Regions from separate parts of the Streptomyces bathyalis genome, predicted to be linked through region 2. Evidence: riboswitches for the same ligand, from Rfam matches in the RefSeq annotation. Region 2 holds a riboswitch; the other holds the start of a gene.
The links. Region 2 has a riboswitch for S-adenosylmethionine ahead of G4Z16_RS25960 (aminotransferase class V-fold PLP-dependent enzyme). Riboswitches for the same ligand answer to the same signal wherever they lie in the genome.
Positions count from the first base shown of each region.

Region 1: another riboswitch for S-adenosylmethionine. It lies ahead of thrC (threonine synthase); the one in region 2 lies ahead of G4Z16_RS25960 (aminotransferase class V-fold PLP-dependent enzyme).

Region 1 covers NZ_CP048882.1:4,397,196-4,402,243, forward strand. Annotated here, with positions in the region: gene G4Z16_RS19165 (alpha,alpha-trehalose-phosphate synthase (UDP-forming)) at 1-1,289, opposite strand, end outside; gene G4Z16_RS19170 (glucosyl-3-phosphoglycerate synthase) at 1,356-2,315, opposite strand; SAM riboswitch class I at 2,460-2,611, shown strand; gene thrC (threonine synthase) at 2,631-3,932, shown strand; gene G4Z16_RS19180 (MoaD/ThiS family protein) at 3,929-4,207, shown strand; gene G4Z16_RS19185 (cold-shock protein) at 4,680-4,883, shown strand.
Region 2 covers NZ_CP048882.1:5,997,932-6,002,979, reverse strand. Annotated here, with positions in the region: gene G4Z16_RS25970 (rhomboid family intramembrane serine protease) at 1-628, shown strand, start outside; gene G4Z16_RS25965 (Lrp/AsnC family transcriptional regulator) at 625-906, shown strand; gene G4Z16_RS25960 (aminotransferase class V-fold PLP-dependent enzyme) at 966-2,477, opposite strand; SAM riboswitch class IV at 2,545-2,664, opposite strand; gene trpD (anthranilate phosphoribosyltransferase) at 2,784-3,878, opposite strand; gene qcrB (cytochrome bc1 complex cytochrome b subunit) at 4,194-5,048, opposite strand, start outside.

The DNA.
Region 1 (5,048 bases), 1.6 Mb from region 2:
GGCACCTCCTTGGCGACCAGGTTCATGCCGTCGCGGATCGGGTTGACCAGGGCGACGTCGGCCAGCCGGTACGCCGCCAGCGAGCGCGCGAAGTCGTCCTTGAGGAAGAGCACGACCGGCGTCCAGCCCGGCGTCCCGTACGTGGAGTTGATCTCGTCCGCGACGCGCGAGACCTCGCTCATGTAGTCGCGGTAGACGGCCAGGTCCTGACGCGACGGGTAGGCCAGAGCGAGGTGCACGACGCGCCCGTGCCACTCGGGACGGTCCGCGAGCAGACGGCCGTAGGCGTGCAGTCCGCGCACGATGTTCTTGGACAGCTCGGTGCGGTCGACCCGTACGATCGCGCGGCGCGGCCGCCCGTCCTCGTCGCTGCCGATCTCCTCGCGCAGCATGGCGATCCGTTCCTCGACGTCGTCCCGCCCCGCGCGCGCCCGCAGGAACTCCGCGTCCGCGCCGAGCCCGTGCACCCCGAGGCGGGTGGTCCGGCCGTCGCAGACGACCTCGAGCTCGCCCGTCGACTCGTCCTCCCCGACCGCCGCGCCCAGCACGTCCACGCAGCAGTCGGCGAATCCGCGCGCCCACCGCCGTGTGAGGAACGCGGCGCGGTCGGTGCCCAGGATTCCGCGCAGGACCTGCCGCGCGACGGCGTCGGGCAGCATCCGGTAGTAGTCCGGCGGCGCCCACGGCGTGTGCGAGAAGTGCCCGATGCGCAGATCGGGGCGGCGCTCGCGGAGCAGCCCGGGCACCAGCGTCAGGTGGTAGTCCTGCACCAGCACCGTCGCGCCCTCCGCCGCCTCCTCCGCAAGGGCGTCGGCGAAGGCCGCGTTGTAGCGCTCGTACGACGCCCACTGCCGCTCGAACTCCGCGCCGAAGGACGGCTCCAGAGGCGTCTGGTAGAGCATGTGGTGGACGAACCAGAGCACGGAGTTGGCGATGCCGTTGTAGGCGTCGGTGAAGGTGTCCTCGGGGATGTCCAGCATCCGTACGGTCTGACCACCGGTGTCGGCCGGGTCGGGCCTGCCGCCCGAGCGGCGCACCGCCTCCCTGTCGCCCTCACCGAGAGCGGCGCACACCCAGACGGCGTTGCCGCCTGAGCCGCCGGCGCCTTCCGTCGCGATGGCCGAGAGTCCCGAGACGAGTCCGCCTCCGCCGCGCTTCGCGGAGAGCACTCCTCCCCCAGAGCCTCCGGCCTGGGTGGTGCCCCCGGTGACGGAATATGAGACGGGACCCCTGTTCGACGCGACCAGTACGTCCGCCAGGGCCTGCTGGGGTGCGCGTTCGACGACCATGGCCCGAGCCTAGCCGCGGCCGGATCCACGCAAACGTGACGCGCTGCGCGCTCCCGGCGGCCCCGCCTACGCGGCCCGCCGCTCCGTGTACTCCGCGATCTCACGCATCGGTGGACGCTCCACCGTGTCGACCGCGTGGCTGCGCGGGGCGAACCCGCCGGGGCCCGCTTCGCCCCGCTCGAACTGCGTCAGCGTCGGCCTGACGAGGTGGCTGCCACGCGCCAGACGGAGCTGTGCGGTGTGGTGGATCGCGGCGGCCATGCGGCCGAGCGCCTGCCCGTCCTGGTTCCGGTGCCGCCGCACGCCGACGTCGACCTGCGCGAGTGCGTCGAGGCCCACCGTGTGCAACGAATCGATGAGCAGGCCCAGTTCGACGCCGTAGCCGACGGGGAAGGGCAGCTGTTCCAGCAGCGTGCGCCGCGCCGCGTACTCTCCGCCGAGCGGCTGCACGAACCCCGCGAGCCGCGGCCAGTGGAGATTCAGCAGCGGGCGTGCGACGAGCTCGGTGACCCGTCCGCCACCCGCCGGGTCGTCGCCGAGCGGCCGGTCGTACATCGCCTTGACCAGCCGCAGCCGGGGGTCGGTGAGCAGCGGCCCCACGACGCCGGAGACGAAGTCGGCGGAGAAGTTCTCCAGGTCGGCGTCCGCGAAGCAGACGATGTCGCCGCTCGTCACCAGCAGCGAACGCCACAGCACCTCACCCTTGCCGGGCAGCGCGGGCAGCCTCGGGAGCACCTCGTCCCTGTGCACGACCCGCGCGCCGGCGTCGGCGGCGACCTCTGCCGTACGGTCCGTGGAACCGGAGTCCAGCACCACCAGCTCGTCCACGAGCGACGGGGCCCCGGCCATCAGCTCGCGCCGGATCACCGACACGATGCGGCCGACGGTCCGCTCCTCGTTCAGCGCGGGCAGCACGACGCTCACCCGCGAGCCGGTGGCCCGCTTCGCCGCCAGCAGCTCCGTCATGGGACGGTCGGCGCACGAGTACGACCGGCGCGCCAGCCACTGTTCGACTTCCTCCAGCACGCGGCCACTCCCTGTGATCCATCTCGCGGTACGGACGCCTGTCTCAACCACCAGGCCTGTCGGTTACAGTCTTGAACAACGCGGACGGCGATCGCATGCCGGGTCCCGGCCCGGCGCTCTCGGCCACCGCCGACAACTTCACACCGCTCATCCAGAGGGGCAGAGGGAACGGCCCGTTGAAGCCCCGGCAACCCTCCAGCCGGTCTCGCAGCACGAGTAATGACATCGCGAGGCTCCCGGCTCGGGAAGGTGCCAATTCCGTCTCGTGGCGAGATACGTCACGGGGAAGATGAGGAGAAAGGGCCTCGCCGAATCATGGCTGTTCAAGCTGCCGCCAGCACGACCGCCGACAAGGCCGGAGCCGGCGCCTCGCTCGGCCCCGCAGCTGCACTTTCCTGCCGCGAGTGCGGGGAGCGCATCCCGCTCGGTCCGGTCTTCGCCTGTGAGGCGTGTTTCGGGCCGCTGGAGATCGCATACGAGTTCCCCGGCGGCGACCCAGCGGCGCTTCGTGAACGCATCGAGGCCGGTCCGGACAACATCTGGCGGTACGCGCCGCTGCTGCCGGTGCCCGCCGACGTCGCCACGAAGCCCAACATCAACCCCGGCTTCACCAAGCTCGTCAAGGCCGACAGGCTCGCCCGCGAGCTCGGCGTCACGGGCTCCCTGCACATCAAGGACGACTCCGGCAACCCGACGCACTCGTTCAAGGACCGCGTCGTGGCCATCGCCGTGGAGGCCGCCCGTGCCTTCGGCTTCACCACCCTCTCCTGCTCCTCGACCGGCAACCTCGCGGGCGCCGTCGGTGCCGCGGCAGCCCGTGCGGGCCTTCGCTCGTGCGTGTTCATCCCGCACGACCTGGAGCAGGGGAAGGTCGTCATGGCGGCGGTCTACGGTGGCGAACTGGTCGGCATCGAGGGCAACTACGACGACGTGAACCGTTTCTGCTCCGAGCTGATCGGCGACCCCGCGGGCGAGGGCTGGGGCTTCGTCAACGTCAATCTGCGCCCGTACTACGCCGAGGGCTCCAAGACCCTCGCGTACGAGATCTGCGAGCAGCTGGGCTGGCGGCTGCCGGACCAGCTCGTGGTTCCCATCGCCTCCGGCTCGCAGCTCACGAAGATCGACAAGGGCCTCAAGGAGCTGATCGCCCTCGGCCTCGTCGAGGACAAGCCGTACAAGATCTTCGGTGCGCAGGCGGAGGGCTGCTCCCCGGTCTCCCGCGCGTTCAAGGACGGGCACGACGTCGTGCGCCCGGTCCGCCCGGAGACGATCGCCAAGTCGCTGGCCATCGGCAACCCCGCCGACGGCCCCTACGTGCTGGACATCGCGCGCCGTACCGGCGGTGCGGTGGAGGACGTCGACGACCAGCGGATCGTCGACGCGATCAAGCTCCTCGCGCGGACCGAGGGGATCTTCGCCGAGACCGCGGGCGGCGTAACCGTCGGCGTCACGAGGAAACTGATCGAGGAGGGCCGGCTCGACCCGTCCCTCACCACCGTCGTCCTCAACACGGGCGACGGCCTGAAGACCCTGGATGCGGTGGCTCCCACCACCGGGCCGACCGCCGTCATCCGTCCCAACCTGGATTCCTTCCGAGAGGCTGGTCTCGCATCATGAGCGTGAACGTCCGTATCCCGACCATCCTGCGCACTTACACCGGCGGGCAGGCGGAGGTGAGCGCCGAGGGTGCGACCCTCTCCGAGGTGCTGACCGATCTTGAGAACAACCACACCGGCATCGGTGCGCGGGTGCTCGACGACTCGGGCAACCTGCGCCGATTCGTCAACGTCTACGTGAACGACGACGACGTCCGCTTCGAGCAGGGCCTTCAGACGCCGACGCCGGACGGTGCCGGTGTGTCCATCATTCCCGCGGTTGCGGGGGGCTGCTGAGGTCTCGTGAGAGGTCGGTGAAGGCCCCCTGAGCCGGGCTCCGATTCCCCTACTGTCGAACCGCCTTCTCCGGGAACGCCGAACGAAACGGAGGGGGCGGTTCCGCGTGTGGGGACGCGATAGGGTTGCGCCCAATCCCACCCCAGAGACTCACCCGGCATGTGCCGGGAGCATGTGAGAACGCGACAAGTTGTGCCCGAATTCGGGGCGGCAATTGTCGTGTTGGCACGCTATGCCCGGCCATGCTTGCCCCGCTTCTCCGCATATTGCGGGCTTTTGGGCCCTCGGTCGGTGCTCAGATTTCTCGTCTTCGCGACCTGTTGCAGAGGGCGTCCGTGCAGATACATTCAGCCGCGGTCGACGCCTTCCGGTGTAAGCCTCCGCACATCTGCGGGGCCGTACCGGAGGTGAGGTCTGACCCGGGTCCGCGAAGTGCGGGCTCGTGCAAGGGCCAGTAATAGGGGAGTTAGGGATGGCTCAGGGCACCGTCAAGTGGTTCAACGCGGAGAAGGGATACGGCTTCATCGCGGTCGACGGTGGTGCGGACGTGTTCGTGCACTACAGCGCGATCCAGATGGACGGCTACCGCACCCTGGACGAAGGACAGCGGGTCGAGTTCGAGATCTCGCAGGGTCAGAAGGGGCCGCAGGCGGACATGGTCCGTGTGACTGCCTGAGCACCCGCAACACTGCGCAGAGCTGCAACAGCCGTAGCAACAGCCGTAAGAGGGGCCGTACCTCGTGAAGAGGTGCGGCCCCTCTTCGCTGTTCGGACTTCTCCTCCCGCGGCCGGCCCGGCCGGGCGCGTGCCCGGCGGTGCACCGCGGGACGTTCCCGGACCG
Region 2 (5,048 bases):
CTCGGGTTTTCTGCCCGGCCACGGCAGCGGCACGTCCCTGCACCGGGCGCAAGCCGCGTACTTCAACCACTGGGGCGTCGTCCCTCGCACTCTGTGGAGCGGTGCCCTGCGGCCGTTCGTCACGCCTCTGACCGCGCTCTTCCTGCACGCGAGCTGGCTGCACCTGCTGGGGAATCTGCTCTTTCTCCATGTCTTCGGCGGCCCGGTGGAGATGCTCATGGGCCGCCTGCGCTTCGCCGTCTGCTATGTGAGCGTCGGCTACATCGCCATGCTCTGCTACGCGGCGGCGCACAGCCAGTCGGGGGAGACCCTGGTCGGGGCGTCCGGCGCGGTCTCGGGCGTGCTGGGGGCGTTCCTCTACCTCCATCCGAGGGCACGGGTCACCAGCCTCTTCCCGTTCCTCTACTTCCTGCCGCTGCGATTCCCCGCCTGGGTGGTGCTCGTCTTCTGGCTCGCCCTGCAGTGGATCGCGGCCCGCGGGGACACCGACGGACCGGGCGTGGCCTACCTCGCCCATGTGGTCGGATTCACCCTCGGCTTCCTCTACGCATGGGCGCGTTTCCGCCGTTTCCGTACGGCTACAGTGGGCACGCCCGCTCCGGCGACCCAGGGAGAGTCCACACCGTGATCACCTCGATCGTGCTCCTCAAGACCAGCCCCGAACGCATCCCCGAGATCGCCGAGCAGATCGCGGCGCTCGAGGGCGTCAGCGAGGTCTACTCGGTCACCGGTGCTCACGATCTGATCGCGATGGTGCGTGTGGCCAGGCACGACGACCTGGCGGACGTCATTCCCGGCCGGATCAGCAAGGTGCCGGGCGTGCTCTCCACGGAGACCCACATCGCCTTCCGCACCTACTCGCAGCACGACCTGGAGTCGGCCTTCGCCATCGGCCTGGACGCCTGAGGGCGCGGCCCCGCTTGCGGCGCGCGCCCCGGGGCCGCACCGGACGGCCCTGACGGCACTCAGGCGCTGAGCACACCCCGGGCGGCGGTCTCCGGGAGGGTGCCCGTCTCCGGGAGGGTGCCGGTCTCCGGAACGCAGCGCCCGTCCTCCGTGCGGTAGCGCAGACGGGCGCCGTCACGTACGAGTTCGCGCACGGCCCGTACGAACCTCTCCACGTGCTCCTCCGGTGTCCCCGCGCCGATGCTCACCCGTACGGCGTTCAGCGAGCGTCCCTCGGGCGCACCGCACTCGCCGGGGTCCTCGCTCCGGGCGCCCAGCAGCGCGCGCACCAGCGGATGCGCGCAGAAGAGGCCGTCGCGTACACCGATGCCGTACTCGGCGGAGAGGGCGGCGGCGACGTGCGCGCTGCTCCAGCCCTCGATGACGAAGGAGACGACGCCGACCCTGCGCTCCGCCTCTGCCCTGGCATCGGACGGCGCGCTCTCGTCGTCCACGCCGAAGAGCGAGAGCACCTTCACTCCGGGCAGCTCCGACAGGCCCGCCAGCAGCTTCGTGGTCAACTCCCCCTCGCGCGCGGCCAGTTCCGGGAACCCCGCACCGGTGAGCGCCTCGCAGGCGGAGGCAATGGAGTACGCGCCGATCACATTCGGCGACCCGGCCTCGTGACGGGCCGGTCCGTTCTGCCACTCCACCTCGACGCCGCCGTCCGCGTCCCGCGCGACCTTGCGGCTGGCCCCGCCGCCGGCCAGGTAGGGCTCGGCGGCGTCCAGCCAGTCGGAACGGCCCGCCAGCACCCCGGCCCCGAACGGCGCGTACAGCTTGTGCCCGGAGAACGCCACCCAGTCGACGTCCAGTTCGCCGATGTGCACGGGGCGGTGCGGTACGAGTTGCGCCGCGTCCAGCACGATCCGGGCTCCGTACCGGTGCGCCGCGGCGGCCAGCCGGCGTACGGGCCAGATCTCGCCCGTGACGTTGGACGCACCCGTCACGCAGACCAGCTTCGGGCCTTCGGGCGCCGCTGCCAGCGCACGCTCCAGCGTCCCGACGGCCTGTCCGGCCGAGCGCGGTGCGTCCAGGAGGACTGTCCGCGCACCGGCCGCCTGCCACGGGAGGAGCGACGCGTGGTGCTCCGTCTCGAAGACGAATACACGCGTGCCCTCAGGCAGCGCCGACGCCAGCAGGTTGAGCGAATCCGTGGTGGAGCGGGTGAAGACGACCTGGTCCGTGCTGCGGCAGCCGAGGAAGCGCGCCACGGTGGCGCGGCTCCGCTCGAAGACGGCGGTGGAGTGCTGGGAGAGGTAGCCGGCGCCACGGTGCACGCTGCCGTAGTACGGGGCGTACGCGGCGACGTCCTCCCACACGCTGCGCAGCACGGGCGCGCTCGCGGCGTAGTCCAGTGCGGCGTAAGGGAGTTCACCGCCCGTCGCGAGCGGCGCGCGCACATCCAGGCCCAGCACCGGCAGGGGCGCGGAGGCGGGGGCAGGGGCGGGGGCGGTGACGGACGTGGGCTCCGGAACGGCCTCGCGGGCCGGCGCGGGACGGTCGGTGGCGGACGCGATGAGCAGGCTCATGCGAAGTCTCCCTCGAATGCCGGGGACCCCTGGGCATACGCCTCCCCGCCGAAGGCAGGGGAAGAGGGATCCGTGCTTGCCGCACGACCCTGCTGTCGTACGGCCCGGTCATCACCCGGGGCACCCCACCACGGAAGGAGGGTTGCCGGACAGCGGGCCGGGGCCTTGATCGCTGTCGCTCGTGACCTGGCGGGAAGTATGGCACACCGTGCCGCGGGCTCCGCCACCTAGTCCGTATCCCGGACGGACGTGCGGGCGCCCCCTGGACCGGGGCCCAGGGGGCGGAGACTCAGCGGCACTCCGGTGTCACATATGGCTGGCAGTCACCCAGCGGTCCAGCGCGGCACGCGCGGCGCCGCTGTCGACCGACTCGGCCGCCCTGCCCATCGCCACGCGGATCTGCTCCGTCAGCGGGGCGTCTCCCGGTTCGAGAGCGACGAGTGCCGCGGCGGAGTTGAGCAGCACGGCGTCCCGCACGGGGCCGTGCTCGCCGTCCAGCAGAGCGCGGGCCACATCGGCGTTGTAGGCGGCGTCGGCGCCGCGCAGCGCTTCGACGGGCACGATGTCGAGGCCGACGTCACGCGGGTCGAAGGACTCCTCGCGCACCGCCCCGTCCCGTACGACCCACACCGTGGACGTGGCGGTGGTCGTCAGCTCGTCCAGCCCGTCGTCGCCGCGGAAGACAAGGGCGGACGAGCCGCGTTCGGCCAGCACGCCGGCCATGATGGGCGCCATGCGGGGATTGGCGACCCCCGTCGCCTGAGCCCGTACACGTGCGGGGTTCGTCAGCGGGCCGAGGAAGTTGAACGAGGTGGGGATGCCCAACTCGCCCCGCGCGTTGGCCACATGGCGCAACGACGGGTGGAACTTCACGGCGAAGCAGAATGTGATCCCCGCCTCCGAGGCCACCTCGGCCACGCGCTGCGGGCTCAACTCCAGATTGACGCCCAGCTTTTCCAGCACGTCCGTGGCACCGCTCGCGCTGGAGGCGGCACGGTTGCCGTGCTTGACGACCTTGGCACCGCACCCGGCGACGACGATCGCGGACATCGTGGAGATGTTGACCGTACGGGCCCTGTCGCCGCCCGTACCGACGATGTCGACGGTCGGGCCCGGCACCTCGATCACGTTCGCGTGCGCGTACATCGCCCGTACGAGACCCGAGATCTCCCCCACCGTCTCGCCCTTGGCCCGCAGCGCCACCGCGAAACCGGCGATCTGCGCGTCGGTGGCCTCGCCGCGCATGATGTTGTCCATCGCCCACGCGGTGGCGTCGGCGCTGAGATCCTCACCGGCGAGCAGCGATGTCAGTACGTCCGGCCAGGTTTTCGGACCTCCTGAGGTACCTCCCAGGCCAGAGGCTCCGGGGGCGGGAGAGCCGGAAGATGGAACGGCACTCATGATCCCTCCTGAGGTCATCGATTCGGCTGGGGCCCACGCACCCGTGGCCCGGCCCGGATCACCGGGTGCACCGGCGGCCGGCATGCGGGAGTACGGCGTGGGGGACGGCCCGGCATCAGGGCCCGGCCAGTCCCCACCCTAGCGGCACCCGTCCCCGGCCAGGACCTCCGTTCGGCGCGCGCGGGTCGGGGCCGGCGTTGCGGCACCGGTCGTCGAGCCGGACGCGGACGTGCGCGAGGGGCCGGGCTCCCCCTCGGGAAGCCCGGCCCCTCGTCCGTGGCTGCGCGGCCCGCACCCGGCGGCGCCGCTGGAGGCTCAGTGGTGGCCGTGGCCGCTCGTGAGCTCCTGGTACTCCTCGGCGGTCGGCTTGGGGATCTGCGCCTGCTCGCCGTAGTAGCCCTTGGAGAGCCGGGCGCGCAGCTTCTGCCCGCGGCCGACCTTCCGCTGGACGCCGTTCTCGTCCGTCTCCGGGCCGACCTCGTACGGCTTGTGCTGCTCGTGCGAGGTGAGCGTGTGCAGCTGCTCCTGGGAGAGCTGCTCGTGCACCTCGATGAACTCGCCGTGCGGGAGCCGCTTGATGATGCCGGACTCGCGACCGTGCAGCACCTTCTCCTTGTCGCGGCGCTGGAGCCCGAGACACGCGCGCCGGGTGATGAAGAAGACGACCACCGGCACCACGAAGAAGGCGATCCGCACGAACCATGTGATCGAGTTGATCGACAGGTCGAAGTGCGTTGCCACCAGGTCGTTGCCGCCGCCGATCAGCATCACCGTGTACCAGGCGATCCAGGCCGCGCCGAAGGCCGTACGTGTCGGGGCGTTGCGGGGCCGGTCGGCGATGTGATGCTCGCGTTTGTCGCCCGTCACCCACGACTCGATGAACGGATAGACGGCGATCGCCGCCAGCACCAGCGGGAAGACCATCAGCGGGATGAAGACGCCCATCACAAGCGTGTGGCCCCACAGATGGATCTCCCAGCCGGGCATGATGCGGATCAGCCCCTCGGAGAAGCCCATGTACCAGTCGGGCTGCGCATTGGTCGACACCTGATCCGGCCTGTACGGGCCGAGCACCCAGATCGGGTTGACGGTGAAGGCCGCGGAGATGGCGGAGATGACGCCGAAGACGAGGAAGAAGAAGCCTCCTGCCTTGGCCATGTAGACCGGCAG